Regions from separate parts of the Fictibacillus sp. EA-CB0309 genome, predicted to be linked through region 1. Evidence: predicted binding sites of a transcription regulator. Region 1 holds the regulator's gene; the other holds the start of a gene.
The links. The regulator Rex, encoded in region 1, represses fermentation and respiration genes when NADH is low (regulators of the CRP and FNR family bind a similar motif). The targets are predictions, from matches to a motif close to TTGTGAAATATTTCACAA.

Region 1 (15,628 bases):
GCGGCGCGTTTGGACGAGCCAATAATGCATCAAATAACTCACGAGCCACAACAGTACAAAAAACAACAAACTGCGGGTCAGTGACGTCATATCGTTCCAGTTTCGATCCGAAAAAAGGCCCAAGTTGTATTGAATATCCTCAATTAAAAATGGAACCCACTTAAAGGATAAAAACACATCAAAAAAGTAAAGAGAATGAAGCGCGTATAACATCGCTCCAAATTTCACGGGAAAAGAGATCCAGAATGGAAGCTGAAAATACGTCACGATAAACAAAAACAACGTGTACATCACAAAGATTTGGATATCGTTCGTTGTTGTAATTTCTTTAAGCGGTCTTAACCATTCCCATAAAAGAAGAAATCCTAATCCGTAAAGAACTAAAACATGCAGATTTGAAGCCTTTTGCTGATTAGATTGAGGCATACATGCCACCTGCCTTCAGCGATTCGTTAAAATCAGACCCTATGATTGGTGTTACTGGCACACCAAACTGTCTGATTCTTGAAATATACGTGAGATCTTGACTGTTAAGCTTCTGATCGAGCGCCAAGTAAAGAAAATAACGTTGGTTTGCTGTCTCGCTGCTAAGAGCTCCAAAGTTTTCATGGTGTATTCAGAAAGGTTTGGCGAAATAATGAGCGCCGTTTTCCCTTCCATATGTCCTACCATGTATTCCTGCTTTAGTCGTTCTTCAAAATGGTCCGTGACATTTGCTTTCACTTTAGCAAGCTCGTGAAAAATCCTCCACTCTTGTTCAACCCCAATGTTCATCGGGATTTCTTTTCCTTGTAAAGGATGGTATCCAATTGAACCGCCCTTAGAGATCGAAAAATGAACAAGTGACGCAGCAAGTGACACACCTCGTTCAAACAGCCAATCGTTTGCGTCATAACTTTTTTCACAATGATCTAAAACGATCACAAAATCATCATTCCGCTGCTGCTCGAACACTTTTGTCAGCAGCTTGTTCGACCTTGCACTCGCCTTCCAATGCAGCCAGTTCATTCTGTCACCTGCTACATAGTCACGAACACTTACAGTAGACGTATAATCCGTAAACGAACGCTTACCAACCTTTTTCATGCCGGTTTGAAGCATCTTACCTGTTTCCCACCGCTCAATGTCTTGATATTGAGGGTATACAAAGATTTGATCTTTAACGGAAACCGTTGTGCTTTTTAAAACAAAGCCAAAGATATCCCCGGTGCTCACTTGAATGTGGTCAAACTTAAACAACCCGCGTGGTGCCGGATTAATCGTGTACGAATACTCCAAATGTTTACGGAACAAAGGAAACAGCAGGATGCGGGACTGAATTTGATGCGTATTGCCTTCGTATCGTGTTTCACGCAGCAAAACCTCTGGCAGAACATCTTCTAACACAACATAAAACAGCGGCAAATTGCTGCGCCGTTTGACGACGATCGTCACTTCCACTTCTTCTCCTGCCATCAGTTTGCTTTTAGAGATATAGCGCTCAATCTTCAGCCTCTGAATCGGATAGAACGCCATTGTAATGGAATAAAGAACGAGAGGGAGCACGCTGTAAAATAGAAACCAGCTGACGAATCCTCCCTGAAACATGGCAAAAGAAAACGTAACAAGCAATAAGAATATGATCCCTGAAAACCCTATCGGTGTTTTATAACGCTCCCAAATTTTTTGAGAAATGCTTTCATTACGCGTGTTGTTCCTTATGGATGGGTGCAGGAACGCGTGACAAAAGATCTTTAATCACTTCTTGGGCAGTTATACCTTCAAAACGGGCTTCAGGTTTTAACAGCACACGGTGTACAAGGACGAACGGTGCTAAATATTTCACATCATCAGGGATTACAAAATCGCGGTTCATGAGAAGTGCAAACGCCTGCGCTGCTTTTAATAAAGCGAGTGAACCACGCGGACTTACTCCTAGAGCAATTGATTTATGATTACGGGTGCGGTTGATCAAATCGACGATATATCGCTTGATCGAATCCGATACATAAATATTCTTGACCGCCGTTTTCAATTCCGTGATCTCTTCCGGTGAGATGGCTGGTTTAAGGAGATGGATCGGGTGTTCGTTTCCGATCACGTTCAATACATTGAACTCTTCTTCTGGTGTTGGGTAACCCATCGTAAGCTTCATTAAGAATCGGTCAAGCTGCGCTTCAGGAAGCGGATAGGTTCCTTCATACTCAATCGGATTTTGTGTAGCCATTACTAAAAATGGATCTGGCAAAATGTGAGTTTGGCCGTCTACGGTCATGCTCATTTCTTCCATGGATTCTAAAAGTGCGGACTGTGTTTTAGGAGAAGTACGGTTGATCTCATCCGCTAAGATCACGTTTCCGACTAATGGACCTGGTCTAAATTCAAAGCTCATATCTTTTTGGTTATATATTGAAACCCCCGTCATGTCCGACGGTAAAAGGTCAGGTGTAAACTGGATACGGTTAAACGTAAGGCCAAGGGATTTTGCGATGGAACGAACCATCATCGTCTTCCCAACTCCTGGTACATCTTCAAGTAATACATGGCCCCCTGCTAATAACGAAACGAGTGTTAACTCAGTAACCTGCTTCTTACCTACCATAACTTTTTCTACGTTTGCGATTACTTCTCTAAGCTGAGGATGATATTCGTATGTCTTTTCATTTCTAGCGTTCATGATAGACTCCCCTCTAACATTTCTGTCTCTATATTAGATATTTTTTCTTCCTTTAATAATTCGCATCACAGAAGCGATACTCCTTGTTTTTTTACAAAAAAAGAGAAAATTCGGGATATTGTAATCATGAATCGAATTTCGAACAAACGTAAAATCAAAAAACCCTTAGTGGAATCACTCTATTCTCTGATTTTTACTAAAAATCATTATGAGGGATATCAAAAAAATCTTCGTTAATGAAACAAAAGGGTTCATAGCAGAAATCACCTGCTAATGAACCCTTTTAACATAAAAAATTGTCGATAACGAACGCAGAATTTGTAGATATTTCTCGGGAAATGGCTTATTTTTGTGAAGCATAAGTATTTTTTACTTACGTATCGGGTAGCGATATACATGTCTATATTTAATTACATAAAATCTTATAACCCTGTAGTTTAGAAGAATCATATCGCATGACGCTATATGAGCGATATACATTTTAATCATCGTGTAGCTATCCATTTCGTCTTGATCGCCTTGAGCTATGATATTCTCCCATATCTTATGTCACTTTTATAAAAGGCATATCGAAAATATATGAAGCTAAACTGCTTACTCGTAATTCATATCGCCATGCGATACGCCTTATTTACATAAACCTTTACTTTCGGAATAAGGAGAATAATCCTCCCCATTTTTCTCTAGGTTTTTGTATCGCATCTTCTAGTCGCTTATTAAAATCATTTTGTGAACGCCACTCTCTTGTCTGTTCTTCCCTCATATTTTGTATTTCTTTTTGTAGAAGTTCACTTTTTTGTTGTTCTTGTTCGAGTAATGTTTCGTAATGCTCTTTTTGCTGTCTCGATAAAGTTTCAATCTTAGCATTGGTTTTCTGTGCTGCATTTCCAACAGTCGAACTGATTACATGATGATCTTGCTGGAGTCTGGATACTGTTAGTTTAAGCTGTGACATATCATTTGTAAGTTGGACGTTCATTTCACGTGTAGCTGCCAGTTCATTAGCTAACACCATTAAGACCTCTCTTAACTGATTTGGGTCTTGAGGTAGATTTTTGTATGTATCGGGTAGCGCTACGTCTGTTTCATTGGTTTCTTGTAACCTTTCATTTTGGTCACGTACAATATCTTTCGCTGTATCGTCTAATGGCTTATCTGTATCGCGTAACGATATAAGCGCTTCAATGTCAGATTGAACAAAGATACGGCGATCTCCATCCTTCAAAAACTCGTATCCGTTCCGTTCTAAGATTTGGCCATACTTCCGAACTGTGGGAGTGGCGATCCCCACTTCTTCTGCCACTTCCTTGGAAGAGAACGCTCGTTCATTCACTTGTATATCACGTCGCATATCGGGCCTCCTTTTTCATACATATCTATTTGCTGGTTGTATCGCCCTGCGATACAACTCAAAATAAGCGGTTAAGCAGTCTACTATAGAAGTTCGAAGTTAACAGGATCAATACGTCTATGTTACTTAGAGTTCTTCATTTTTATCTGTGCCCCTTCCTTAAACGTCATAATAAATATTTTTTATTTAAAACTACTCCAAAAATAGCTATTTTCTTAACAGTAAGAGACAGATATAATAGATAAGTGGGAAATTTCCATCGATATGGATGACTAGACTAAAAACACTTCTCTTAAAGCGGTGTTGATAACTATAAAAAACGAAAGAGGTAATGATGTGAATACAACATACTCATCAATAGAATCGACTAAAACAAAGACATTAGTCATTAATGCACTTTTCGTTGCATTGACTCTTGTTGCAACGATGTTCATCAACATAAAGCTTCCCATTGCAGGAAACGGCGGCCTTATCCACCTAGGAAACATCCCCTATTTGTAGCAGCGTTCGTTTTCGGCAGAAGAACAGGCGCTATTGCTGGTGCTTTCGGAATGGGATTATTCGATTTACTTTCTGGTTGGACGGTTTGGGCTCCATTTACTTTCATCATCGTTGGAGCAATGGGTTATGTAGCTGGTCTTATCTCTGAAAAAGTTCCTGGTAAACGAGTGATTGTCTATTCCATGGCTGTTTGTGTTGCCATGCTAATTAAAGTGGTAGGCTATTATTTTGCAGAAGTGGTCCTCTATAGCAACTGGATTCAGCCGTTCGGATCAATTCCAGGAAACATCTTGCAAGTTGGTATCGCTGGAATCATTGTTGTGCCTCTTGTAGCACGAATTAAGAAAAGAATTTTATTTTAGAAAGAATTCATTGCACCCTGTAAAGTAGTACTTAAGAAAAGACTACTTTAACAGGGTGTTTTTTGTTGTTACACTTTGTTTAGATGAAATGACCTTACCTCAATCGAAAGATTACTACTTTTTAATTCTTAGGAGTGTATAAAGCATGAATAAAAAAGATATCTCTCAAATACGAAAACAGTTTAAAAAAGAGAATGATCTATTGAAAATCTCCAGCATATTTAATGTGTATATCACGAAAGAATCAAGCGAGATCTATCATCACGTGAGTCAGCCTTTCGAAATGCTAGATGCCGAGCAACAAGAGCTCTTCTTTAATAACTTTAAAAAATTGCTTGGTGGAAATCTTGATGAAAAGCTCTTTGAACTAAAATTCAAAAGGGATGCTGAAAATAACAGCCAGCTCATCCTGCATCAAGGACTTCTCGCAAGCGATACAGAAGACTGGAAAGAGCGCATGCTACAAATGGTAGGAAAAATGCTCTTAAACCGACAGTATGAAAAGGACATTGTGATTACATTCATTAAGGGAGAATACTATAAGCCGACGAAGCGCAAAAATGATGAGGCTGAGATCAGCGAACGAGATGCCGTCTACTCATTCCCTTTATTCTGTGCAGCATAAACAATACACAAGAACCGAAGAAAGAGCTGCTTTTTGATTATGTTGAAAAAGAGTTTAAGTATAATTTCGTGGTGGATCCTGTTATTAACCTAAATGCACCGATCGGAGGATTTCTCTTCCCTTGTTTCAGTGATAATGCAGCAGATGTGAACCATATTCTGTACTCAGCAGGAAAAGTTCATGAGCCTGATTATGAATTCATCGTTGACGTTCTAAATGGCGAAGAAATCATGACGGCAAAAGACGATAAGATTGTGTTTGAAGAAATTATTAAAGACGTGACAAGGGATCAATTAAATACATCCACTCTCTCCAATGTGTATGAAGAGATTAACCGAATGATTGAAGAGAACGAAGAGGAAGAACATCCGCGATTAGACTCCAAGGACGTTGAGCGCGTTTTAAAGGCGAGCGGTGTTGAAGATATTAGTGTGGAAAAGGTAGAATCCGCTTTCCAAAAAGTCATTGATGATGATAAATATGAGATAAAAGCAAGCAGCGTTGTACCGAAATTCAACTCGAAGTCTATTAAAATTGATACGAAGGTAGCTAAAATCTCGATTAGTCCGCAAGATTTAAGGTACGTGAAACAAGTACAGCTTAGCGGTAAATGTTACCTCATGATCGAAGTGGAAGAAGATACGGTGATTGAAGGGTTTACGATGATTCCGGAGGCTTTTGGGGAGAAGGTTGAGAAATAAATAATTAGAGATAGAAAAAGCTTCTCACGAGTTAAAACTTGTGAGAAGCCTTTTTATTTTAAAAAATGCTAATTTAAACGCAAATAATAGTCGAATACATTCTCTCTACTTTCATTATACTACTAATAATAAGATATTTATAGACTACACTTTCCAACGTTCCTGCCCTAAACTGTTACATACAAGTCTAAAAATAATAAGAGGTGTATCGGTATGAAAGACAAAAAAGATGTCTTAGATAAGGGTCCTTTCTTTCATGGCACTAAAGCAGAACTCAAAATTGGAGATCTTTTAAAACCGCAATACTTATCAAATTACCAAGACAAAAAATCGAACTATATCTATTTCACTGCAACATTAGATGCGGCTAAATGGGGTGCTGAATTAGCAACTTCAACATCAAAAGAGAGAATTTACCTTGTAGAACCTTTAGGTGATTATGAAAATGACCCGAACTTGACCGATAAAAAATTCCTGGAAACCCAACTCGTTCGTATAGATCTAAATCTCCCTTGAAAATAATTGCAGAGTTAGGTTCCTGGGAAAGACATTCGGATGAGCAAATAAATCATATGCTTACATCATTGAAAAAATTACGTGAACAAGGCAAAGATGTAATATACGATTAATTTTTCAATATTGTTTATTAGCTATATATAAACCTAATCACAAAAAAGCCTCTCTTAAACTCATAAGTTTAAGAGAGGCTTTAAAAATCTAGTTAAAACTTTTGGTATGGTTATTCAATCAAACCGTACCAAGGGCTTTAGCTTTATTACATCATGCCGCCCATTCCACCCATACCCATTCCGGACATGTCAGGCATTCCGCCGCCAGTGTTTTCTTCTGGCTTATCCGCGATTACTGCTTCTGTTGTTAAGAACATTGCAGATACGGATGCTGCGTTTTGTAGAGCTGAACGTGTAACTTTAGTTGGGTCAACGATTCCTGATTCAAACATGTTTACCCACTCGCCAGTTGCTGCGTTAAATCCGATTCCGATTTCTTCGTTCTTCAAGCGCTCAACCACTACAGATCCTTCAAGGCCTGCGTTGTGTGCGATTTGACGAACTGGCTCTTCTAGTGCACGAAGTACTAGTTTCACACCTGTTAGCTCGTCGCCAGTCGCTTCTACTTGAGAGATTGCTTTTAGCACGTTAACTAGAGCTGTACCACCACCGGATACGATACCCTCTTCAACTGCTGCACGCGTAGAGTTTAGTGCGTCTTCGATACGAAGTTTGCGCTCTTTCAGCTCAGTTTCTGTTGCTGCACCAACTTTGATTACCGCAACTCCACCAGCTAATTTTGCTAAGCGCTCTTGTAGTTTTTCTTTATCAAACTCAGAAGTTGTTTCTTCGAGTTGTGCTTTGATTTGGTTAACACGAGCTGCAATCTTAGAAGAATCTCCTGCACCTTCAACGATTGTTGTGTTTTCTTTTGTAACCACAACTTTAGAAGCTGTACCAAGCTGCGTGATGTTCGCAGTCTTCAGGTCAAGACCTAGCTCTTCTGTGATCACTTCACCGCCAGTTAATACTGCGATGTCTTCTAGCATTGCTTTACGACGGTCACCGAATCCAGGAGCTTTTACAGCTACTGCATTGAATGTTCCGCGAAGCTTGTTAACTACTAATGTAGCAAGTGCTTCACCTTCAACATCTTCAGCAATCAACAATAGAGATTTCCCTTGCTGTACCACTTGCTCAAGTACTGGAAGGATTTCTTGGATGTTCGTAATCTTCTTATCTGTGATAAGGATGTACGGGTTCTCAAGCTCTGCTTCCATCTTGTCAGAGTTTGTTACCATGTATGGAGATGCATATCCGCGGTCAAACTGCATACCTTCAACCACTTCAAGCTCTGTAGTGAATCCTTTTGATTCTTCGATCGTGATAACGCCGTCGTTTCCAACGCGCTCCATCGCTTCAGCAATCAATTGTCCTACTTCTTCGTCAGCTGCAGAGATTGCCGCAACTTGTGCGATAGACTCTTTGCCTTCGATTGGTTTAGAGATCGCTTTTAGTTCTTGAACAGCAGCTGCTGTCGCTTTTTCGATCCCTTTACGAAGTACCATTGGGTTTGCTCCGCTTGTTACGTTCTTTAATCCTTCACGAATCATCGCTTGAGCAAGAACTGTCGCAGTTGTTGTTCCGTCTCCTGCTACGTCGTTCGTTTTGCTCGCAACTTCAGCTACAAGCTTAGCACCCATGTTTTCGAATGCATCTTCAAGCTCGATTTCTTTTGCAATTGTAACACCATCGTTCGTGATTAGAGGAGAACCGAATTTCTTCTCAAGCACAACGTTGCGTCCTTTTGGTCCAAGTGTTACTTTTACAGCGTTCGCTAATGCATCAACACCACGAAGCATTGAGCGGCGTGCGTCTTCACTAAATTTAATATCTTTAGCCATGTAAAAACCCTCCCATTAATTTTAAAAGTTAGTGACTTACATATGCTTTATTTATGTAGCTTCAAATCATTGAAGCTTCCAAGTTACCTAACGATTAGCCTACGATCGCTAATACGTCAGACTCACGAAGAATCAAGTATTCTTTACCTTGGTACTTTACTTCTGTACCAGCGTATTTTGAGAAAATAATCGTGTTTCCTTCAGAAACTTCTAGAGAGATACGCTCGCCGTTATCCGTCACACGGCCCGTACCTACAGCAACAACTTTTCCTTCTTGAGGCTTTTCTTTTGCTGAATCTGGCAATACAATGCCGCTTGCAGTTTTTTCTTCACCTTCTACAAGCTCAATAATAATACGGTCACCTAATGGCTTTAACAAGTGAAACACCCTCCTTAAATAGTTAAAAGAATTTCTTATTAGCACTCTTAGTTAGTGAGTGCTAACTCCATTTCTAATAATAAATAAAACTAAAAAATTTTGCAAGCGGGAAATCTAAATTTAAATCTAAATTCTTCTCAAATTCGATATCCTCGCGAGCCCTGCCTATTCTATGTTAAAATGGGTAAGCATATAAAGAGGTATTAGATGTAATTATTTTTAGGGCTGTACGTAAAGGAGAAGGTCATTTGAAGAAAAAATATTGGTGGATCATCTTCATATATATCGCTATGCAATTCTCGGGTTACATAGGAGTTCCTCTATTAAACGAACTGGGTGTTCCTGAAAAACAACTATTTGGAATGTGGGGAACGATCAGTTTCATCGCCGCTCTCATTATCATCCTTTACATGCTGATTCCTGAAATGAAAAGCAGGCACAGGGACTCTGAGCGAGTATCGAGAGGGTCTGCTGTCCTATGGTCGATCATCGGAATTTTATGGCGTATGCGGCTCAAATTATCGCCAGCATGATCGAAATGAATCTTTTCGGCATACAGCCTGGATCTGAAAATACGAAGAATCTTGTTGAAATCGTGAAAAACGTAAAATACTTTATGATTGTAACGGCCATCGTTGGGCCAATACTAGAAGAGATCATCTTCCGAAAGATCATTTTCGGCTCTCTTCATAAACGCTTTAATTTCTTTATTTCTGCTTTGATCAGTTCTCTAATCTTCGCTGCTGTTCATGCGGACTTTACACACTTATTAATCTATACGGCAATGGGCTTCACGTTCGCGTACCTTTATGTTCGCACGAAGCGCCTCATTGTTCCGATCGCGGCACACGTTGCCATGAATACACTCGTTCTGATCGTTCAAGTATTCTTTGCTGATGAGATTCAGAAGATGGAAAAGCAGCTAGAAACAGCGCAATTGATTATTGGAGGACTATTATGAAGACATCACCACTGTTTATGGCATTTTTATATTTAGGGATCGGACTTGTCTTTACGTATCTTGCTGTTCATTATGCAAGTGAATACGGCATGACGAGCTTCTGGACGATCATTACAATGGTCGTAGCAACCTTTGATTACGCCAATGCCATCCGCTATTTTGCGTTAAACAACCACTTAAAGAGAAAACGAAAGAAATAATAGTGAAAACTGCCCCTTGATGGAGGCAGTTTTTTTGTTTGCTTTGGTGTTTTTGTGGAGGTAGCGGGTGGCGAATTTTTAAATTGGACAGATTGTTCGCTGAAATGGACAGATTATGTTGGAGATTGGACAGATTATGCGGCCAATCGGACAGATTAATCTTCGAATCCGACAGATTATCGTCACTAGCACCAAAACTAAGGCAGTTTTGGTGCTTCGGAAGCACCTGGGTAGCCTGCAAAAACCTCCTAGTAAGCCATACTGTCGACTTTTACAAAAATACTGTCCACTTTCGATGAAATACTGTCCACTTTTACACAATTACTGTCCACTTCCCCATTTTTACTGTCCACTCCCACTCTCACCCCATACTCCAACCACACAAAAAAGAGGATTCCTCACGTGGAGTCATCCTCTTTTTAATCATGATAAGCGGCTTCTGCCTCTGCTTCTCGTTCCTTCACGAGAGCTTCAACTTCCGCTTTCATTCTCTTTTTATAAGCAGCTCTAGATATTATGATACTAATTTCATATAAGAGTATGAGCGGGAACGTAACCATCAGGTGAGATAGCAGCTCTGGCGGTGTGATCAAACCAGCGACTACTAAAATCCCGAAGTATGCTACCTTTCGGATGCTCTTTAAAAAATCAGGTGTTACGATTCCGAGCCTTGTTAAAAACATGATTAATACCGGGAATTGAAACAAAAGTCCGAATGGCAGTGTGATATTGAAAAGGAATGAGAAGTATTCCTGAATTCCGTATTCTCCTTCAACACTTAAGGCAGTAGCGACATTTCCCATAAAGCTTACGACGAACGGAAAAAGAATAAAGTACGAAAATGCGAGTCCCGTTAAGAAGAGCACAAACGCAATTGGGATGTACATGAGCGTTACTTTTCTTTCGTTCTCATAAAGCCCAGGGCTGATGAATGCCCAAAGCTGGTACAACACCACTGGTGCGGATAGGACGAGGCCGATGAAGAAGGCAAACGTCATGTACACATTCAGTGGATCGGTTAGATGAAAAGCGTTCATCTGAATGTTCTTTGCAATTGGGTCACTTTGCAGATACACGATCACGGGCTTGGCTAAAAAGAATCCGGCGATCAAAAATACCAAGAAAGCTAGAATCGCCCACATGATACGCTTTCTTAACTCGCCAATGTGACCGTATAGCGACATATTTTTTCAGAGGTCATAGAAAAACATCCTTACTTCTTCAGTTGTTCGCTTTCCTTTTTGTTGTCATCTTCTTCGTCCATCATGCCTTTTGTAGCATTCTTGAACTCGCGAAGCGTTTTACCTGCAGCTTTTCCTAGCTCAGGCAGCTTTTTTAGCCCAAACATAACGAGCGCTGCAAGTCCGATTACTGCGATACTTCCTGGTCCTAACATAACGATTTCCTCCTTGGTCTAAGAATAGTTTTTCATAAAATAAACAAGCGATTGCAATTCGACGGCTAAATCAATATGATGCACACGAATTTTCGGTGAAACGGTTAATCGAGCTGGTGTAAAGTTCAGTATCCCGGTTACACCACCGCGCTCGAGCTGATTCGCAATCGGCTGAGCCGCTCCTACGGGTACGGTGAGAATCGCAACATCTATGCCCCGCTTTTGCAGTTCTTGTTCGATATCTTCCGTGTGATAGATTGGAACTCCTGCGATCTCTGTGCCGATTTTAGCTGAATCTACATCAAATGCGACTTCTATTTTTGTATTGTTATTTTTGGTGAAATTGTAGTGCAAAAAGGCAGTACCTAAGTTACCTACTCCGATTAATGCCACTGTTGTTGTTTCGTCTTGGTTCAACGTTTTCGCAAAAAACGACAGCAGATAATTAACATTGTAGCCATAACCCTTTTTACCTAATGCGCCAAAGTAGGAAAAATCTCTGCGGATCGTTGCAGAATCTACTTTAACCGCTTCACTTAATTCAGCTGAAGACACCCTTTGTTTACCGGAAGATGATAAGTTTTTCAAAAAACGATAATACAAGGGCAGCCGTTTCGCTGTTGCATGTGGTATTTTTAACTGTTCTTGGTTCATATATGGAGCCCTCCATGTGTAGAAAGCTTATCTTTTCCTATTGTATCATACTTTGTCAGGGCTTGAGGAACGTAGAAAGTCGCCATTCTTTCCTCCTGTTTTGGACACAAGGTATGTAGGACCGATGACCATTCCCTTATCTGCCGCTTTACACATGTCATAGACGGTAAGAGCTGTAGCAGAAGCGGCTGTTAAAGCTTCCATCTCAACGCCAGTGCTTCCTTTTGTCTTCACTTCAGCTTGTATATTTAATTTATAGTTATGGTCGGCCAATTCATCCCATTGAAAGGATAGATCTACACCTGTAAGTGATAGTGGGTGACACATCGGAATCCAGTCAGAGGTCTTTTGGCAGCCATGATTCCAGCAACCTGCGCTACAGCTAGAACGTCCCCTTTTTTAAATCCGTTTTCTTTAATCTTAAGGAAGACTTCTTCAGAAACGGTTACCCCGCTTACCGCTACCGCTGTTCGGTGAGATGTTTCTTTTTCCGAAATATCGACCATTCGAGCACGGCCTTCTTCGTTAAAATGGGTAAACTCAGTCATAAAACCCCTCCTCATGATGAATATACACGAAACCGCTTTTATTGTCGTTATGATTTTACTTGTAATTATTGCAAAATGTTGAACATTCCCTTTGTTGGCGCGAATCTCCAAACTACGCTAAACTACTAAGTAGACAGGGTTATATATTTTAAAAAGGCTGTTTGCGTAATCATGGTTGTACTTGAAAGTAATTGATTTCCGCTCCAGGTTGCTCCCTTTCCGCGGGGCGGGCGGTGAGCCTCTTAGCGCTTTGCGCTATTAAGAGTCTCACCTGTCCCACTCGTCCCGCAGGAGTCTCGCACCTTGCGCTCTAATCAATTTATCAATGATGCAAGCACAACAATCTTTTATAATAAACCACCCGTTTTCCATAGAGGTGAATTCACAATGATTATTTTACAAGTTCAAGACGTCACCAAATCATTTGGCGCGGACGTTATTTTATCGAATATAAAACTAGAAGTTCAAACAGGTGAGCGCATTGCTTTAGTTGGAAGAAACGGTGCTGGTAAGTCTACGCTGCTTCGTGTGATTACCGGTGAGTATTCTTATGATTCTGGTCATATCATGATTCCAAAAGACGTTAAGACCGGATATCTTGCACAAGATGCGGGGCTGGATTCTGATGAATCAATCTGGAACGAGATGCTCTCTGTGTTTGAAGACCTTCGTAAAAAAGAAAAGAAACTGCGTGAGATGGAAGCGCGTATGGGCGATCCTGAAGTCATCGGAAATGAAGCCGAATACGAACGCCTCCTCAAAGACTACGACGCACTGCAAGTCACGTTTAAAGATGAAGGCGGCTATCAATATGAAGCGGAGATTCGCACCGTGCTGCACGGCTTTCAATTTGCCGATTTTGATCGAGACACAAAGATTAATACACTGAGCGGTGGCCAAAAACACGTCTCGCACTGGCAAAACTTTTATTAACCAAACCGGATCTACTTATTCTCGATGAGCCGACGAACCACTTGGACATCAAAACACTAACGTGGCTTGAGCAATATTTGCAGAGTTATCCTGGGGGAATCTTGATTGTGTCCCATGACCGTTATTTCCTCGATAAGATTGTAACGACCGTATATGAAGTTTCGAGAAAACGATCATTCCGCTTTACAGGAAACTATTCTAGCTATCTCGAGCAAAAAGCAGAGCGATACGCTCAAGAGATGAAAGAGTTTGAGAAGCAGCAAGATCAAGTGGCAAAGTTAGAAGATTTTATTCAGCGTAACATCGTGCGTGCCTCTACCACAAAACGGGCACAGAGCCGTCGTAAGCAGCTTGAGAAGATGGAGCTGAAAGAACGTCCTGCTGGTGCAGAAAAGTCTGCTTCCTTCGCGTTTGATATTGAAAGACAAAGCGGTAACGACGTGCTGAAGCTTGAGAATGTGAGTACGGGCTATGAAGATGGCTCACCGTTATTTAAAAATGTGGAATTAGCGGTTAACCGCCAGGATAGTGTCGCGATTGTCGGACCGAACGGAATCGGCAAATCGACTCTACTCAAAGTCATTCGAAAAAAATTGTCGCTCATATCGGGCGATATACGCTATGGTAGCGGGTTGAAGATCTCTCACTATGATCAAGAACAGGCGGATCTTCATTCACGCAAAACACTACTAAACGAGCTGTGGGATGACTATCCGGAAAAAACGGAAAAAGAGATCCGTTCCATACTCGGACAGTTCCTGTTTAGCGGTGACGATGTGCTGAAGCTTGTGACGGAGTTAAGCGGTGGTCAGAAAGCACGGCTTGCACTCGCAAAGCTCATGATGGAAAAAGGGAACCTCCTTCTTCTCGACGAGCCAACGAACCATTTGGATTTGGATAGCAAAGAAATACTCGAACAAGCACTGATCTCTTATCCAGGTACCATCCTCTTCGTGTCTCATGACCGTTATTTTATAAACCGGATCGCAACGAAGGTCGTTGAACTCGCACCAACCGGTATAACCGAATATTTGGGTGACTACGATTATTACACGGAGAAAAAGAACGAGATGAAAGCCCGGGAAGAAATCGCAGAGCGACAGAAAGCAGAAAATCCTGTTAGTACGCCTTCATCAGGACAAGCGAATTCGGCCAAAAACTCAATTGATAAAGAAGCGAAAAAACAAGACCGTAAACGCCAGCGCCGCATTGAAGAAATTGAAGGTCTATTAGAAGGACTCGAAAGCAAGATTTCCTATGCTGAAGGCGAGCTTTGTAAGCCTGAAGTGTTCCAAGACTACGAGAAAACACAAGAGTTCCAATCGCAGCTGGATACGTTGAACGAAGAAATGGAAACCTTAATGGAAGAATGGGAAGAATTGCAGAATGCTTAATGTATAAGCTGGCATCCTTACAGAATTGTGAGGCGTGTCAGCTTTTTTGTTTATCCACAGATCGACTTGTGGATTTTTAGTTAAAATGCGACTTATCCACTTTATCCACACGAACATGTGTATACATTGTGTGAATTGTGTATAACACAAACCCTTTATTTCAAATGTTTCAAAACCTCTGTCCACATTATCCACAAACCTGTGTATAACTTTTCCACAAAAAAGAAGGAGTTTTGTGTCGAATCTCGTCTACTTCGGTCGACAAATAAAAAAGCTCTTTCCCCATTAGGAAAAGAGCCCACCACTTTATTGCGCTTCTAAATTTAGACCTGGCACACCGTTTAATGCCATATCTCCTCGCGTACCCTTCTGATAAGCAACACTGCCCGCAGCTGCAATCATAGCCGCATTATCTGTGCATAAGTGCAATGGCGGAATCACTAAGTCGTAATGTGTTCCTTCAAACCGCTTCTCTAACGTTTGACGAAGCCCTTTGTTCGCTGCTACTCCTCCAGCTAGCAAAACTTGCTTCACGTTATATTGCTCGGCAGCAC
Region 2 (15,628 bases), 200 kb from region 1:
TTCATCCAGAGATACAACAGGTTTAGGCTGATTCGAATCCTGACCTTGAAAAATAAATCGATTGAACGAAAAAGGAGGAGAGTTGTTGGATAAGTTGGATCTTTCGAAGGACCTTACAGAAAAACGGAAAACAGAACATATTCGTATTAGTTTAAATGAAGACGTAGAAGGCAAAAACATTACAACAGGTTTAGAGAAATATCGCTTTATTCCGAACGCATTGCCTGAACTTTCTTTTGACGAGATTTCTCTTTCTGCTACCTTTTTAGATAAAAAGATTCGTACGCCTTTCTTAATCAGTTCGATGACAGGCGGAACAGAAACTGCGCATAAGATCAATCGCAATTTAGCAATGGCCGCACAAGAAAAAGGTTGGGCGATCGGGCTTGGTTCAATGAGAGCGGCAGTTGAAAACGAGGATCTTGGCTATACGTTTCAAATTCGCAAATGGGCGCCTGATGTTGCGATTATCGCGAATATTGGCGCTGTTCAGCTCAATTATGACTTTGGAATAGCACAGTGTAAAAAAGCAGTCGAGATGGTTGAAGCAGATTTGCTTGTATTGCACTTGAACACATTGCAGGAAGTTTTCCAGCCAGAAGGAGATACGAACTTCTCCAATCTGCTTTCTAAAATAGAAAAAATCTCCCATTCTTTACATGTACCGGTTGGTGTTAAGGAAGTGGGGATGGGGATTGATTCAGAGACGGCGAATCGTTTAGTATCAGCAGGTGTTCAGTTTATTGATGTTGCAGGTGCAGGTGGAACATCCTGGATACAAGTGGAGAGTTTCCGTTCAAAAGATGACATAAGAAAAGAAGCGGCAGAAGCCTTTTTGGACTGGGGCATTCCAACTGCAGACAGTATTGTGGCTGTACGCAATGAGAATAAGACGATTCCACTGGTCGCGAGCGGTGGGTTAAAGCACGGCGTTGATGCGGCAAAATCAATCGCTTTAGGTGCAAATCTTGCTGGGTTTGGCCGAATGCTCTTACATTCTGCAGTAGAAAAAGACGCTGAAGCACTGCTAGTGCAAATGGAACGAATTGAATTTGAGTTCAGAGCTGCCATGTTCGGAATTGGCGCTGGAAGTATTGAAGAGCTTGCTCAAACGAAACGCATAGTGAAGAAAACATAAAAAAAGCGCTCCTGGTTATCAGGAACGCTTTTCGTTTATTTTTATTTAAGTTCTTCCAATGTTTCTTCCATATTATCGAATTGGTTTTGTACTTTTCTTGATGGATCTTTCGTCAGTAAGCTTACGATAATAATTGCGATTAAGCTTAAGAAGAATCCTGGGATCATTTCGTATACTTGTTCTTTTAAGTTCGGGAACTGTACCCATGTTAGTACTGTAACAGCACCAACGATGATACCTGCCAAGGCTCCCCACTTCGTCATCTTCTTCCAGAATAGACTTAGTAGAATGAGTGGTCCGAATGCTGAACCGAATCCTGCCCATGCATATCCAACTAAGCTCAGAATTGTGTCACTAGGGTTAAGTGATAATAATATTGCAATAACCGCGATAACTAATACTGACATTCTGCTAATAAAAACAAGTTGTTTTTGTGAAGCGTCTTTTTTAATAAATTGCTTATAAAAATCTTCTGTAATAGAAGAAGAAGTTACAAGAAGCTGAGATGAGATGGTACTCATGATTGCTGCCAAGATTGCTGCTAATAAGAAACCTGTAATTAACGGGTGGAATAACAGATTCGCAAATTCGATAAATACAGTTTCCGGGTCAGCAAGTTCTCTGCCTTCTCTAGCAAACCATGCTACACCGATTAGACCAGTTAACGAAGCACCGATAAGAGAAATAATCATCCAGCTCATACCGATTCTTCTTGCTGTTTTAATGTCCTTAACAGATGTAATCGCCATAAATCGAACGATAATATGCGGTTGGCCAAAGTAACCTAGTCCCCAAGCTAAGAAAGATAATAAACTTAACGTTGTAAGTCCTTTTGTTACTTGGAGAAGTGACGGATCTACACCGCGAACTGTATCAATAACTGTTTGTGTATCACCAATGTCTGTAAAAGCTACAATGGGTACCAAGATTAGAGCGATAAACATGATACAACCCTGTACAAAGTCTGTCCAGCTTACGGCAAGGAATCCGCCAAATAGCGTATACGCTACAACGACTGCACCTGTTAAAAGCATTCCTGTCGTATAGTCTAATCCAAAGGCACTATCAAAAAGTTTCCCACCTGATACGAGACCAGCAGAACAATACAGTGTAAAGAAAATGATGATTACAAGTGCTGAAACGATACGTAATATTTTCTTTGTATCGTTAAAACGGTTCTCAAGGTAGTCTGGAATCGTTATAGAATCATCTGCAACTTCTGTATACGTACGAAGCCGAGGTGCAACAAGAATATAGTTAAGATATGCACCAATCGTTAGTCCTACTGAAATCCAGATACTGCTGACTCCTTCTGTAAACATAGCACCTGGTATACCCATCATCATCCAACCACTCATATCGGAGGCACCGGCAGATAGTGCAGTAACAGCGGGACCTAATCCTCTGCCGCCTAGCATGTAATCAGAAAGGTCGGATGTTTTCTTGTAAGCCCAGTAGCCAATATAAAGCATACCAGCCATGTAAATAATTAATGAAATAATTACTCCTGTTTGCATGTAAAAATTTCTCTCCTTTTCTTTTTTCATGAAATGGGTCATGTTAGTTTGCTCAACGGATGACTTGTTTATGAAAAAGTTGGCAGGTCGAAAAAACTAGAGCTTTTTTGTGCAAAAAAGAGCTTGCGTGGAGTGAGTAAAAAAACTTGAAGTTAAAAGCGCGGTAGAAATACGCAATAAAACCTTACTGGGTGTTTTGCTTATCCAGTATCAACAACAAGAAAAAAGCAAAGCCGATTAATAAAATTGAAAATAGCGGCATCCGTTTTGAGCAAAAAACGTGCCCACTCCTTTTCAGAACATGTTTATCACTATAACAAAAATGAAGAAAAAACCCAAATGATATGGGAAAGATGCTATTCTGACGCGGTTGAGCTACAATAGAAACAAAGACTTTGACCTAAGGAATGATATTGTTTTGAGTATTTTATTAGTTGAAAATTTATATAAAACATATGGTGAAAAAACACTTTTTGATGATATTACTTTTTCGATCAGCGACAAACAAAGAATCGGATTGATCGGGCCAAACGGAACCGGTAAGTCGTCATTATTAAAAGCTTTGGCTGAAATTGAACCAGCTGAACGAGGGACGCTATCTCATGCGAATACATTTCAGATTGAGTATGTGGCACAGGAACCTGAATTAAATGAAGAACTTTCTGTACTAGACCAGATTTATTATGGAGATTCACTCATTATGAAAACGATGCGGGAATACGAGCAAGCCCTTCTTGATCTGGAATCAGATCCATCGAATGAGAAGAAGCTGAAGCGTTTGATGAACAGCCAGCAAAAGATGGATGAGAATGAGGCATGGGAAGCTAATACTGTTGCAAAAACGGTGTTAACAAAGCTTGGTCTGCGTGATTTTTCACGCCAAGTGAAGCATTTAAGCGGTGGTCAAAAGAAGCGGGTAGCCATTGCAAAAGCACTGATTCAGCCGGCAGATCTGCTGATTTTGGACGAGCCGACCAACCATCTGGATAATGAAACGGTCGAATGGCTAGAAACTTTCTTAGGAAACTATAAGGGTGCCTTACTGATGGTTACCCATGACCGTTATTTCCTAAACCGCGTAACGAACAACATTTTTGAGCTCGATAACGGTAAGCTTTATGTCTATGAAGGCAACTACGAAACCTATTTAGAGAAAAAGGCAGAACGCGAAGAGATCGCCCTGCAGAATGAAGATAAAAGGCAAAACACGCTTCGCCGAGAGTTAGCTTGGCTCCGACGTGGCGCAAAAGCGCGTACGACAAAGCAAAAAGCTAGAATACAACGTGTAGAAACTCTTCAAGAAGAAACAGGACCAGCAGCAAAAGGTTCTGTAGAATTTGCGATCGGTTCACAGCGACTTGGGAAAAAAGTTATTGAAGTACAGGGCTTGAGCAAGAGTTTAGACGGTAAAGAGCTTGTTAGGGATCTTGATTATTTGATTGTTCCTGGTGAGCGTTTAGGAATTATTGGACCGAATGGCAGCGGAAAAACCACTTTATTGAACATGTTAGCTGGAAGAACTACACCAGACTCTGGTTTAGTTGAGGTTGGGGAAACGGTTAAGATTGGCTATTACACACAAGACCATGAAGAGCTGGACGGCAACTTGCGTGTTGTCGATTATATAAAAGAAACGGCACAAGTCATCACAACAGTAGATGGACAGACGATTACAGCCGAACAGATGCTCGAACGCTTCCTGTTCCCACGCTATATGCAATATACGTACATTCGCAAACTTTCGGGTGGAGAGAAGCGCAGGCTTTATATGCTAAAAGTTTTAATGGAAGAACCGAATGTTCTGTTTTTAGATGAGCCAACAAACGACTTGGACATTCAAACGTTAGGTATTCTAGAAGAGTACTTAGAGAATTTCCCAGGAGTCGTACTGACGGTTTCCCATGACCGCTACTTTTTAGATCGCGTCGTCGATCATCTACTTGCTTTTGAAGGGGCAGGGAAAGTTGTCAGGTTTCAAGGAAGCTATTCCGATTACATGGAAAAGAAAAAAGAGCGTGATGAAGAGGCGGCTTCTGTGAAGAAAGAAGCGGCTGTTGTGGAGGATGCGCCTATTTCGCCGCGCAAAGAAAAGAAGAAAAAACTTTCATATAAAGAGCAGCAAGAATGGGATACGATTGAAGACCGCATCATGACCTTGGAAGAGAAAAAAGAACAGATTGAAGGAGAAATTGTTGCAGCAGGCAGTAATTTTGGCAAAATCAGTGAGCTTATGGTTGAGCAGAAAAAAGTGGAGAATGAGTTAGAAAGTGCGATGGAACGTTGGGAAGAGCTCTCACTACTGGTTGAAGAGTTGAATAGATGATTGGGTGGGCACCTCTTGCTGGAAGGCGAGGGGTGTTTTTTACACTGTAAAAGTGGAGAATTGGGATGAAGACTTATAAAAATTTTTGAGGACTTATAAAATTTTTTGAAGACTTATAAATTTTTTTGAAGACTTATAAATCTTTATGAAGACTTATAAAAAAATTTCTAATTTTTATGAGAGGAAAATTAGTCGCTTTTGTTGAATTTTTATAGGAAATTAAGGACGAGGTGATTATTTGATTGTAAAAGAAAGAACAAAACCATTAACACTTTTCAAACTAGATTCATTATTAGAAAGAATCCCTCTGAATTTCCCCAAAAAAGCAGATATTCAAAGTTATAGGGCAAAATTTAATGCGGGCTTTAATGGAGAGAAGTCTCTTGATTATCATTTAACTGATTTACCTGAAGAAAATTATTATATTTTCCACGATTTAAGGCTCCCAAGACATAAAACGCAAAAAATATACTTCCAACTTGATTCTCTAATTATAACTCCAAACTATTGTTTAATAATTGAAGTGAAGAACTTAATAGGAAACCTGTATTTTGACCATCAATTTAACCAAGTGATTCGCATCAGAAACGGAATTGAAGAAGCGTTCCCTGATCCTATTATACAAGTTGAATTTCAAGCGTCATGTTTTAAGGAATGGCTGTCCTCTCATAAGTTGGCTGATATCCCTATCTTCTATTTAGTAGTAATAACTAATATTCACTCAGTAATTAAAATTTCTCCTTTATATAAGAAAAGTCTTAATAAAATTGTTAAAGGCAAAGACTTGATTCGAACGATTCATAGATTAACTAAAAATTACACTCAAAATCATTTGTCTCAGAAAGAGATAAAAAAATTGAGTAAACTTTTGATTAAGAATCATAAACAGATTGATATAGATATTTTAAAACATTATGAGATTAGAAAAGAGGATATAGCTACAGGGGTTATTTGCCCTTATTGTGGTAAATTACCGATGAAAAGAGCAATGAGACACTGGATTTGTTTATCATGTTCTCAAAAGGATTCTGAAGCACATATTAAAGCTATTTATGATTATGCCCTCTTGATAAATTCTCAAGTTAAGAACGAAGAATTACGAAACTTCTTGCATCTAAATTCCTCTACTAGCATGTATAAAATCCTCCGTGCTATGGATTTAAAGCCGACTGGCTCAAGAAAAGCCGCAACCTACACCATTCCTCTTCCAAAATAATTTACAAAATAAAAAACCCCCACCAAAAGTGAGGGTCACAAAGTTAAAACACCTTCGTCGTCCAGCTTTCACAATTCCAGACGTCGTTTGCTACTTCTTTATAAAATTCAGGTTCGTGGGAGATCAAAAGAACGCTGCCTTTGAATGCTTTCAACGCGCGCATCAACTCATCTTTCGCCTCAACGTCCAAGTGGTTCGTCGGCTCATCCAGTACGAGTACGTTATTTTCGTGGTTGATCAGCTTACATAAACGTACCTTCGCTTTTTCTCCACCGCTAAGCACTTCAACTTTACTCTCGATGTGTTTTGTCGTTAGACCGCACTTCGCAAGAGCTGCGCGAACTTCATGATGAGAGAAGCCAGGGAACTCGCTCCAGATCTCTTCAATACATGTGTTGTAATTGGCTGACTTTACTTCTTGCTCGAAGTAACCGATCTCCAGGTTTTCACCGCGCTCAACGTTTCCGGAAACGGGCTTGATTTCACCTAGGATGCTGCGGAGCAATGTTGTTTTACCGATACCATTTGCACCGACTAAAGCAATTTTTTGACCGCGCTCCATGCGCAAGTTCAGCGGTTTTGATAATGGCTCATCATAACCGATCACAAGATCTTTCGTTTCAAAGATCAGCTTGCTTGGAGTGCGTGCTTCTTTAAAATTGAACTCCGGCTTCGGTTTTTCTTTTGCTAGTTCAATCACATCCATTTTATCAAGCTTCTTCTGACGTGACATCGCCATGTTACGAGTGGAAACACGGGCTTTATTACGTGCAACGAAATCCTTTAAACCTGCAATCTCTTGTTGCTGACGTTTAAACGCTGCTTCCAGCTGAGATTTTTTCATCTCATGAACGGATTTGAAATGATCGTAATCACCCACATAGCGGTTCAGCTCTTGATTTTCCATGTGATAGATCAAGTTGATAACGCTGTTTAAAAATGGAATGTCATGCGAGATCAAAATAAACGCATTTTCGTATTCTTGCAAATAGCGTTTCAGCCACTCGATATGCTGCTCATCCAAATAGTTGGTTGGCTCATCCAGCAATAGGATTTCTGGTTTTTCTAATAAAAGTTTTGCGAGCAAAACCTTCGTACGCTGTCCACCGCTCAGATCGTGTACGTCACGGTCTAAACCGATATCATCGAGTCCAAGTCCGCGCGCGATTTCTTCAACTTTTGCGTCGATCACGTAAAAGTCGTTGTTTGTCAGGGTGTCTTGAATAACACCAACATCTTCAAGTAACTTTTCAAGCTCTTCAGGTGTAACTTCACCCATTTTTTCGTACATACTGTTCATTTCTGTTTCCATGTCGAGCAAGTATTGAAACGCACTCTTTAGCACGTCGCGGATAGACATCCCTTTTTGCAGGACAGTATGCTGATCAAGATAACCTACACGAACTTTTTTGCCCACTCCACTTTACCTTCATCAGGCTTTAATTTTCCTGTGATTATATTCATAAAGGTGGATTTACCTTCACCATTTGCACCAATTAATCCGATGTGTTCTCCTTTTAACAGACGGAAAGACACATCATTGAAGATCGCTCTGTCGCCAAAACCATGGCTCAAGCCTTGTACCGTTAAAATACTCATCTATATAACACCTTTTCTGTCAGTAATTTGTACCCTCTTGATTATAGTATTGAATGGGGAAGGAACTCAATAGGTGCGGGCTGAATCGTGAAAAAGAAAAAGCACCCAAGGAAAATTTTCCAAGAGTGCCGTGCATCGTATCTATTCTTGCTCACCAGTTCTGTTTTTAAAAGCTTCCTTTGTAGCAAGGTTAACTGAATCCGTTTCGTCGCTTTTTTCAACGAGTCTGTTTTGAAGTGTATTATCAGGAAATTGTCCTGGATGGCCTTTTTCTTATCATTAAATGATTTTCCGCGTGACATGTTTTTCACTCCTCATCTCTTTACACCATATTGTGTCCAAGAGTAGAGCTGATTATGAAGAATTAAAAAGGTTTTACAACCATTAAGATAATAAGTACAACAGCTAAACCATGCAAAGAATATACGTAAGGATCGAGTTGTTTATCGACCGCACGATACGACTCAGGAAGATCATCACCTTCATGAGAACCCAGAATTTCGCTCATCTGCTTCTGTTTCTTAGGAATGATGCCTATTACAAGAACTTGTGCAAGTACATAAATGACTAATGACGAGATGTACCACACTTCACTAAATAGTGCAGTATTTAAATAACCTAATAAAAGTCCAGATGCAAGAAGTGTTAAGCTGCCGATCTTCGGCAATGTTTCAATCTTAGCATTAACCTCAAGAGCAAAGCGTGCCTGGTTAGCTGTTTTTGCAAACTTTGTTACGACGGGCATGGCAAAGCTTGCACCGAGCCCGACAATTGCAGCTAAGATATGTAAAAGTACGATTGTGCCATAAAACGTCATTAAATTTCCCCTTTAACAATATGTACTAATGATTCCCACCTCCAATTTATTACGCTATACAGGAAAATAGTCCTTCTTTTTGGTTGTGACTTTTTTCCTGTTGTTCACAAAGGAGATTCGTTAAATGAAACAAAGCACATTTCGGAGGATGAAATACCTGTTAAGCTTTCGATTTAACAGTTTATTGGAGCGCTACAGAAAAAGGATGAATTGAAATGTGTTCTCCTTATCCAAAGCCAACAGGGATTGTTTGGTATGAAGCGAGTGAGGAAGACATGAACTTCATTAGGACATAGTTGGTGCTTTAAAATATTCAAGAGGATTTTCTATTTCGTCAGGAAACACTTTAAGCTGGCGTAAAACTTCCTCAGCGAATTGAATATAGTTTGACCCTGTTGCTGTAACAACATTTTGGTCAATTATAAGATGTTCCTCACGTTTGTTGCTCCAGTTCATTACTGCCGAATATTCAGTGTCATCTTTTGTAAGGGAAGCGGTATATTGAATGTGGTCTAGAACACCAGCAGCTCCTAGCAGGGCAGGTCCTCCACAGATTGCACCAATCAATTTGCCGTTATCGAAGAAAGAACGAATCATATCCTTAATCATCGTATTTTTCAGAAACGGAAACGGCGCTCCGCCAGGAATAATCAGTGCGGAATAATCATCTGTTATGACTTCGTTAACGGATAAATCAGGCTTGATCTTAAGCTTTCCTGCGGTTGTAACAGTTTGGATGGAAGAGTTAGGAGAACATGTGCAAAGTTCATATTCTGATCCGCTTAAACATGTATTTAAAATCGCTACTTCAAATTCTGCAAAAGAATCGTAGACAAACATTAGAACTTTTTTCATTTAAAAGCCTCCCCATGAAATATGAAGTTGAGAATAAAACAATCTATATCCAAATTTTAGCACCTAATCATAGGAATTTGCTACAAAAACAAGCATAATTTAAATTCGGGGAGAATATATCTGTAACACAACTAAATATTTCATCTGTGATCCAAGCATAAACACACTAACGACTAGCTTATTTTTTGAAAGCTTGTCTTTTTTAGTGTGAGGAGGTGGCAGCTAAAAGTAATCCCGCGGTAATTCCTACTTGACAGATAGGTTTTATTGTATTAATTTATTTTAGTTAACTAAAGGGGGGACTTGTAGGTGACTACTTACTTAGTTTTATTAAACATTGCTATTATGCTTATTCTTTTAGGTGTTTTGTATTACATGCAAAAAAAGCACGTTTCTTTCTCAAAACGTGTGTTTACGGGTCTTGGATTAGGGATACTCTTCGGCCTTGGACTTCAGTACGGCTATGGAGCTGATTCTGAGGTAGCTGCTAAATCTACTGACTGGTTCAACTTAGTTGGTGGAGGTTATGTAACGTTCTTGAAAATGATCGTTATGCCGCTCGTGTTTATCTCGATCCTTTCAGCGTTCACACGTTTAAATTTAAAAGGGAACATCGGAAAACTTAGCGGATTGATCATTGCGATCTTAATAGGAACAACAGCTATTGCAGCAGTTGTCGGCATCGCTACATCCGTTGCCTTTGATCTGGAAGCTGTTCAGATTGAACAAGGTGATGCGGAAACAGCTCGTGGTGAGCAAATGGAAGGTACTTTTGCAGAAGTAAAAGACTTAACGCTTCCGCAGCAAATCCTTTCATTATTGCCAGCAAATCCGTTTTTAGATTTTACAGGTGCTCGTCCGACATCAACGATTGCAGTCGTAATCTTTGCAGCATTCCTTGGAGTTGCTTATCTAGGGGTAAAACGTAAGCAAGAAGAGCATGCAGAATTGTTTGCCAAGATCGTTGATGCCTTCTATTCAGTAATCATGCGTGTTGTAACTTTGATTCTTCGTTTAACACCATATGGAGTACTTGCATTAATGACGAAAACGGTAGCACTTAGTGATATGGGTGCGATCGCCAAGCTTGGTAAGTTTGTTATCGCGTCATATGTGGCGCTATTGATCATGTTCGGTATCCACTTATTATTACTAACGTTCGCTGGATTAAGTCCAGTAACGTATATGAAAAAAGCATTTCCAGTTCTATCATTTGCCTTTACTTCGCGTACAAGTGCAGGTGCGCTACCATTAAACATCCGTACACAAAAGAGCATGGGTGTACCTGATGGGATCGCTAACTTCTCAGGTTCGTTCGGGCTTTCAATCGGTCAAAACGGCTGTGCTGGAATCTATCCTGCGATGCTTGCGGTCATGATTGCACCGACTGTCGGAATCGATCCGTTGTCACCATCTTTCTTACTGACGCTTGTTGTAGTAGTGGCGCTTAGTTCGTTTGGTGTTGCTGGTGTTGGTGGTGGAGCTACGTTTGCGGCAATCCTTGTGTTGTCTGCGATGGATCTTCCGATTGCTTTAGCTGGACTTTTGATTTCTGTTGAACCGCTGATCGACATGGGCCGAACTGCTGTAAACGTAAGCGGTGCGATGACATCTGGTCTTTTAACAAGTAAAGTTCAAAAGCAATTAGACACAGACGCATACAATGACAGCGAAAATCAAGTCGAAGTAAGTGCATAACCATTACTAGGAACGATCTTGCCTTTGGGCAGGGTCGTTTTTTATATGCTTGAACGGTTGTCCTAATACTTGCATAGAATAGATAAAGTTTAAAATTTGAGTGGAGGAACTCTTTGTGAGTTGTGGGAATATACGACCAAGTCAACCAAAATTAAAGTGTGATAAATGCCGATGTGGCGAAAGTATTTGTACGAGGGAGCTAAGGGAGCAGTTAAGAAGAATTGTTGGAAAAAGAATTACATTACTAACTAGAGCAAATATCCCTAATGTTCTTTATATAGTAGGGAGATTAATTAAAGTAGATTGCGGAACAATTATTGTTGAAAGTGAAACTGAACAGATTGCGGGTCCATTATTAATAAAAATATGTGATATTATCGGCTTCGCATGCGGCAATGCCTTTGCTCCTTCGCAAACTTCAGCGTGTGATATCGTACAAGAAGATCTGGATGAAACTTGTTTATTATGTAAGTGCAAATGTACGGAAAATGAGTGTATAAGGGAACTGAGAAAAGAACTTCAAAAATGTATAGGTAAGGAAATTGGGATCACAACTCCTGTTTCCCCAATCAATGGAACATTATTGAAAGTTAGCTGCGGTTTTATTGTTTTAAGAGATAGTCTAACAAGAGCTTCTTTTATTTTTTCCTTATGTACCATTTCGAGTGTGATACAGTTCAATAACGCTGCTTCTCTCTGCAATATGACGACCCAAACGAAAGAATGCAAATTAGAATGTCATTGTGAATGTGTAAATGATATTTGTACGGAAGCACTAAGAGATGAATTGAAAAGCTGCATTGGGAAGGAAGTTACCATTACTACAGATGGGAATTTTATTGAACTTGGAAGAATAGTGAAAGTGAATTGCGGAACCATTATCCTTCAACTAGCTATTCCCATCCTTATTCCTATATGTGCGATAACTTCTGTAAGATTAGGGAACCAGCTTCCTCCAGGTGGACTGGGGACAAACTTAAGAAGAATAAGTCGATAAAAATATATAAAAATTTACGCAGGGATATTGATTTCCTGCGTTTTATTTATGTTTGTAAAATTTCACATATAAGGTGTGAAGATTTGCTAATTAGGGTAAAAATTAAAAACTGAACTTTCAAATAGCACAAGATTCTTTTCCAGCTCATGAAGGCTCTTCCATATTCGTGAACATTCTATGACGAAACTGTGATAAAGTTGTGAGCTTTATTTGAAGTAATCGTGACATTTGTTAGGGAGCCGGTCACATTTACTAGGTTTCTGGTACTATGAGGGCAAAGGTTTTCTGACATTTTGATTTTGCCTATGATATCCATTGTGATTTAATTCACAATGCACTATAATCACTTTTGGTTCGTTTTTATTAGGCAAAAGTAAATGCTTGTAAATAGAGAAAGGAAGGTGGACCTGGTGATGCGACGGTTGAAGCCGTTTTTAACATTCGGGTTAATGATGGCCGTGTTTATGCTAAGCGGCTGCAGCGATATGGTGGTTTTAGATCCAAAAGGACCTGTAGGAGAAGAACAGAGGGATCTGATCATGTATTCCATCTGGTTTATGTTATTTATCTTACTAGTCGTTTACGCACTTACTGCTTTTATTGTTTATAAATATCGTGATCGTAAAAATCATAAAGGCTATGATCCTGACAATGAAGGAAGTCATCTTCTTGAAACGATTTGGTGGATCATTCCGATTATTATCGTTATTGCATTATCGATTCCAACGGTTAAGAGTATCTACTCTCTAGAAGGACCTCCTGAAGAGTCGAAAGATCAAAAGCCGTTAGTGATTCATGCAACATCTGTAAACTGGAAATGGGTATTCTCATATCCAGAGCAAGACATTGAAACAGTTAACTATCTTCATATTCCTGAAGATCGACCTGTTTTGTTCAAACTGACTTCTGCAGATTCTATGGCATCTTTTTGGGTTCCTCAATTAGGTGGCCAAAAATATGCGATGGCTGGCATGGAGACAGAGCTTTATCTGCAAGCTGACGAGCAAGGCACGTATGAAGGACGTAACTCCAACTTTACTGGAGAAGGGTTCACTGATCATACGTTTGATGTTATGGCTATGTCTGATGCAGAGTTTGAAAAATGGGCGAGTGAAACAAAAGCTGATGCTCCAGAACTTACAAAGGGGCAGTACGACAAGCTGATGCTTCCTGGTCACGTGAAAGAAATGACTTTCTCTTCAACTCATCTAGATTGGATAGACCATGCTAAGAATGCAGAATACGCGCTAGATGCTCGCGAACGTTTAGGTTATGAAGAGAAGATTCCTCATTCAAGAGCAGCGAAAGAAGAAAAGAAAAAGCGTGAAGAAGAGATGAAGAAGCAAGAAGAATCAGAGTCTCATGGGGATTCTCATGCCCATTAACAGAGGAGGCATTTCAATATGAAATGGGATGAATTTTTCGTAACAGGTGACCCGATGATTTATGGTGCTGACGTATCCATCGTATTAACGATGGTGGGGATCCTGTTTTACCTTACTAAATATAATAAGTGGAAATGGTTGTGGGACGAATGGCTTACAACAGTTGACCACAAAAAACTCGGTATCATGTATATCGTTTCGGCTGTGCTTATGTTGTTCCGCGGTGGTGTCGATGCGCTCTTAATGCGTACGCAACTCGCGGTTCCTGAGGCGAAGTTCCTCGATTCACAGCACTATAACGAAATCTTTACAACACACGGTACGATCATGATCATCTTCATGGCGATGCCGTTCTTGATTGGTTTAATTAACGTCGTTGTTCCATTACAAATCGGAGCACGTGACGTAGCTTATCCTTATTTAAACGCAGTTAGTTTCTGGACGTTCTTTATCGGTGCGATGTTATTTAACATCTCATTCGTTATTGGTGGCTCACCATCAGCAGGCTGGACGAGTTACATGCCGCTTGCGAGTAATGAACTGAGTCCAGGACCTGGGCAGAACTACTATTTACTCGGTCTGCAGATAGCCGGGATCGGTACGCTTTTAACGGGTATTAACTTCTTAGTTACGATCCTTAAGATGCGTGCACCGGGAATGACATTGTTCCGTATGCCAATGTTTACTTGGTCATCACTTGTAACAATGGTTATCATTATTTTTGCTTTCCCGATCCTTACAGTAGCATTAGCACTTATGACATTTGACCGTTTATTCGGAAGTCATTTCTTCACCCTTCAAGGGGAAGGGATGGATATGCTTTGGGCTAACCTCTTCTGGTTATGGGGCCACCCTGAGGTATATATCGTAATTCTTCCGGCATTTGGTATGTTCTCTGAGATAATTTCTACGTTCTCTAGAAAAACGTTATTTGGTTACAAAGCCATGATCTGGTCTATGCTTCTAATCGCAGGATACAGTTTCTTGGTATGGGTCCATCACTTCTTTACAATGGGTTCAGGAGCACTTGTTAACTCCGTATTCTCTATCACGACGATGGCGATCGGTATTCCGACCGGGGTTAAGATATTTAACTGGCTGTTCACGATGTACAGAGGTAAGATCCAATTTACGACACCGATGCTTTGGTCACTCGGATTTATTGTGAACTTCGTAATCGGTGGGGTTACAGGTGTCATGCTTGCCATGGCAGCAGCTGACTATCAGTACCACAACACATACTTCCTAGTTTCTCACTTCCACTATGTGTTGATCGCAGGTACAGTATTTGCTTGTTTCGCCGGTTTAATCTACTGGTATCCAAAAATGTTTGGCTACAAGCTGAACGAACGTATCGGTAAGTGGGTATTCTGGATTTTCACAATTGGATTTAACGTATGTTTCTTCCCGCAATATTTCCTTGGTCTAGACGGTATGCCACGTCGTGTTTACACGTACAGTGAAGAGTCTGGCTGGGGCCCATTAAACATGGTATCTACAATCGGTGGATTCATGATGGGTATTGCATTCTTAGTTCTTGTTTACAACATGTACTACAGCTTCCGTTTCGCGAAGCGTGAATTGACTGGAGACGCTTGGGATGGCCGTACGCTTGAATGGTCTACTCCATCAGCAATGCCTCCATTCTATAACTTTGCTAAAATTCCAGAAGTAACAGGTCTTGACCACTTCTGGAGACAAAAGCAATCAGGAAAAGTTGAGAAGTTAACAGCTAGCGATCTGAAACCGATTCACATGCCTAGCAACTCTGGTGTTCCGTTCATCATGGCATCATTCTTCTTCGTTGCCGGATTCGGAATGGTATTCGACTGGATGTGGATGGCGATCATCGGATTGGTAGGTGTATTCGGAACATTGATTTACCGTTCATTCGAGTATGATGACGGGTATTATGTAAGTGTTGAAGAGATTATCGAAACAGAAAAGATTTCTAAATAAGGAGGCGTGAAAAAATGGCACATGCAGAAACACACGACCCCAACACGCCTTTAGAGTATCGTTCGGAGATTGGGCGTCTAAACATTCTCGGTTTCTGGATTTTCCTAGGGGCAGAAATTGCGTT

Region 2: qoxA (cytochrome aa3 quinol oxidase subunit II) is a predicted target of Rex. The motif match lies at 12,476-12,493, and genes of this name have one in related genera.

Annotation. Positions count from the first base shown of each region.
Region 1 covers NZ_CP169271.1:27,329-42,956, forward strand. Annotated here, with positions in the region: gene ACEWFH_RS00145 (DUF4129 domain-containing transglutaminase family protein) at 1-426, opposite strand, end outside; gene ACEWFH_RS00150 (DUF58 domain-containing protein) at 478-1,611, opposite strand; gene ACEWFH_RS00155 (AAA family ATPase) at 1,682-2,656, opposite strand; gene ACEWFH_RS00160 (hypothetical protein) at 3,300-4,007, opposite strand; partial or broken gene ACEWFH_RS00165 (ECF transporter S component) at 4,344-4,870, shown strand; partial or broken gene ACEWFH_RS00170 (DUF4317 domain-containing protein) at 5,016-6,196, shown strand; partial or broken gene arr (NAD(+)--rifampin ADP-ribosyltransferase) at 6,410-6,825, shown strand; gene groL (chaperonin GroEL) at 6,972-8,609, opposite strand; gene groES (co-chaperone GroES) at 8,704-8,988, opposite strand; partial or broken gene ACEWFH_RS00190 (lysostaphin resistance A-like protein) at 9,237-9,949, shown strand; gene ACEWFH_RS00195 (YdiK family protein) at 9,946-10,149, shown strand; gene tatC (twin-arginine translocase subunit TatC) at 10,569-11,333, opposite strand; gene ACEWFH_RS00205 (twin-arginine translocase TatA/TatE family subunit) at 11,363-11,545, opposite strand; gene ACEWFH_RS00210 (redox-sensing transcriptional repressor Rex) at 11,564-12,199, opposite strand; partial or broken gene moaC (cyclic pyranopterin monophosphate synthase MoaC) at 12,245-12,747, opposite strand; partial or broken gene ACEWFH_RS00220 (ABC-F family ATP-binding cassette domain-containing protein) at 13,135-15,074, shown strand; gene tsaD (tRNA (adenosine(37)-N6)-threonylcarbamoyltransferase complex transferase subunit TsaD) at 15,381-15,628, opposite strand, start outside.
Region 2 covers NZ_CP169271.1:3,745,750-3,761,377, reverse strand. Annotated here, with positions in the region: gene ACEWFH_RS21180 (glycosyl-4,4'-diaponeurosporenoate acyltransferase CrtO family protein) at 1-93, shown strand, start outside; gene fni (type 2 isopentenyl-diphosphate Delta-isomerase) at 83-1,138, shown strand; gene putP (sodium/proline symporter PutP) at 1,180-2,655, opposite strand; gene ACEWFH_RS21165 (ABC-F family ATP-binding cassette domain-containing protein) at 3,074-4,978, shown strand; gene ACEWFH_RS21160 (nuclease-related domain-containing protein) at 5,217-6,194, shown strand; partial or broken gene ACEWFH_RS21155 (ABC-F family ATP-binding cassette domain-containing protein) at 6,238-7,793, opposite strand; gene ACEWFH_RS21150 (DUF2269 family protein) at 8,158-8,610, opposite strand; gene ACEWFH_RS21145 (DJ-1/PfpI family protein) at 8,896-9,465, opposite strand; gene ACEWFH_RS21140 (L-cystine transporter) at 9,811-11,163, shown strand; gene ACEWFH_RS21135 (hypothetical protein) at 11,279-12,160, shown strand; gene qoxA (cytochrome aa3 quinol oxidase subunit II) at 12,571-13,545, shown strand; gene qoxB (cytochrome aa3 quinol oxidase subunit I) at 13,564-15,504, shown strand; gene qoxC (cytochrome aa3 quinol oxidase subunit III) at 15,519-15,628, shown strand, end outside.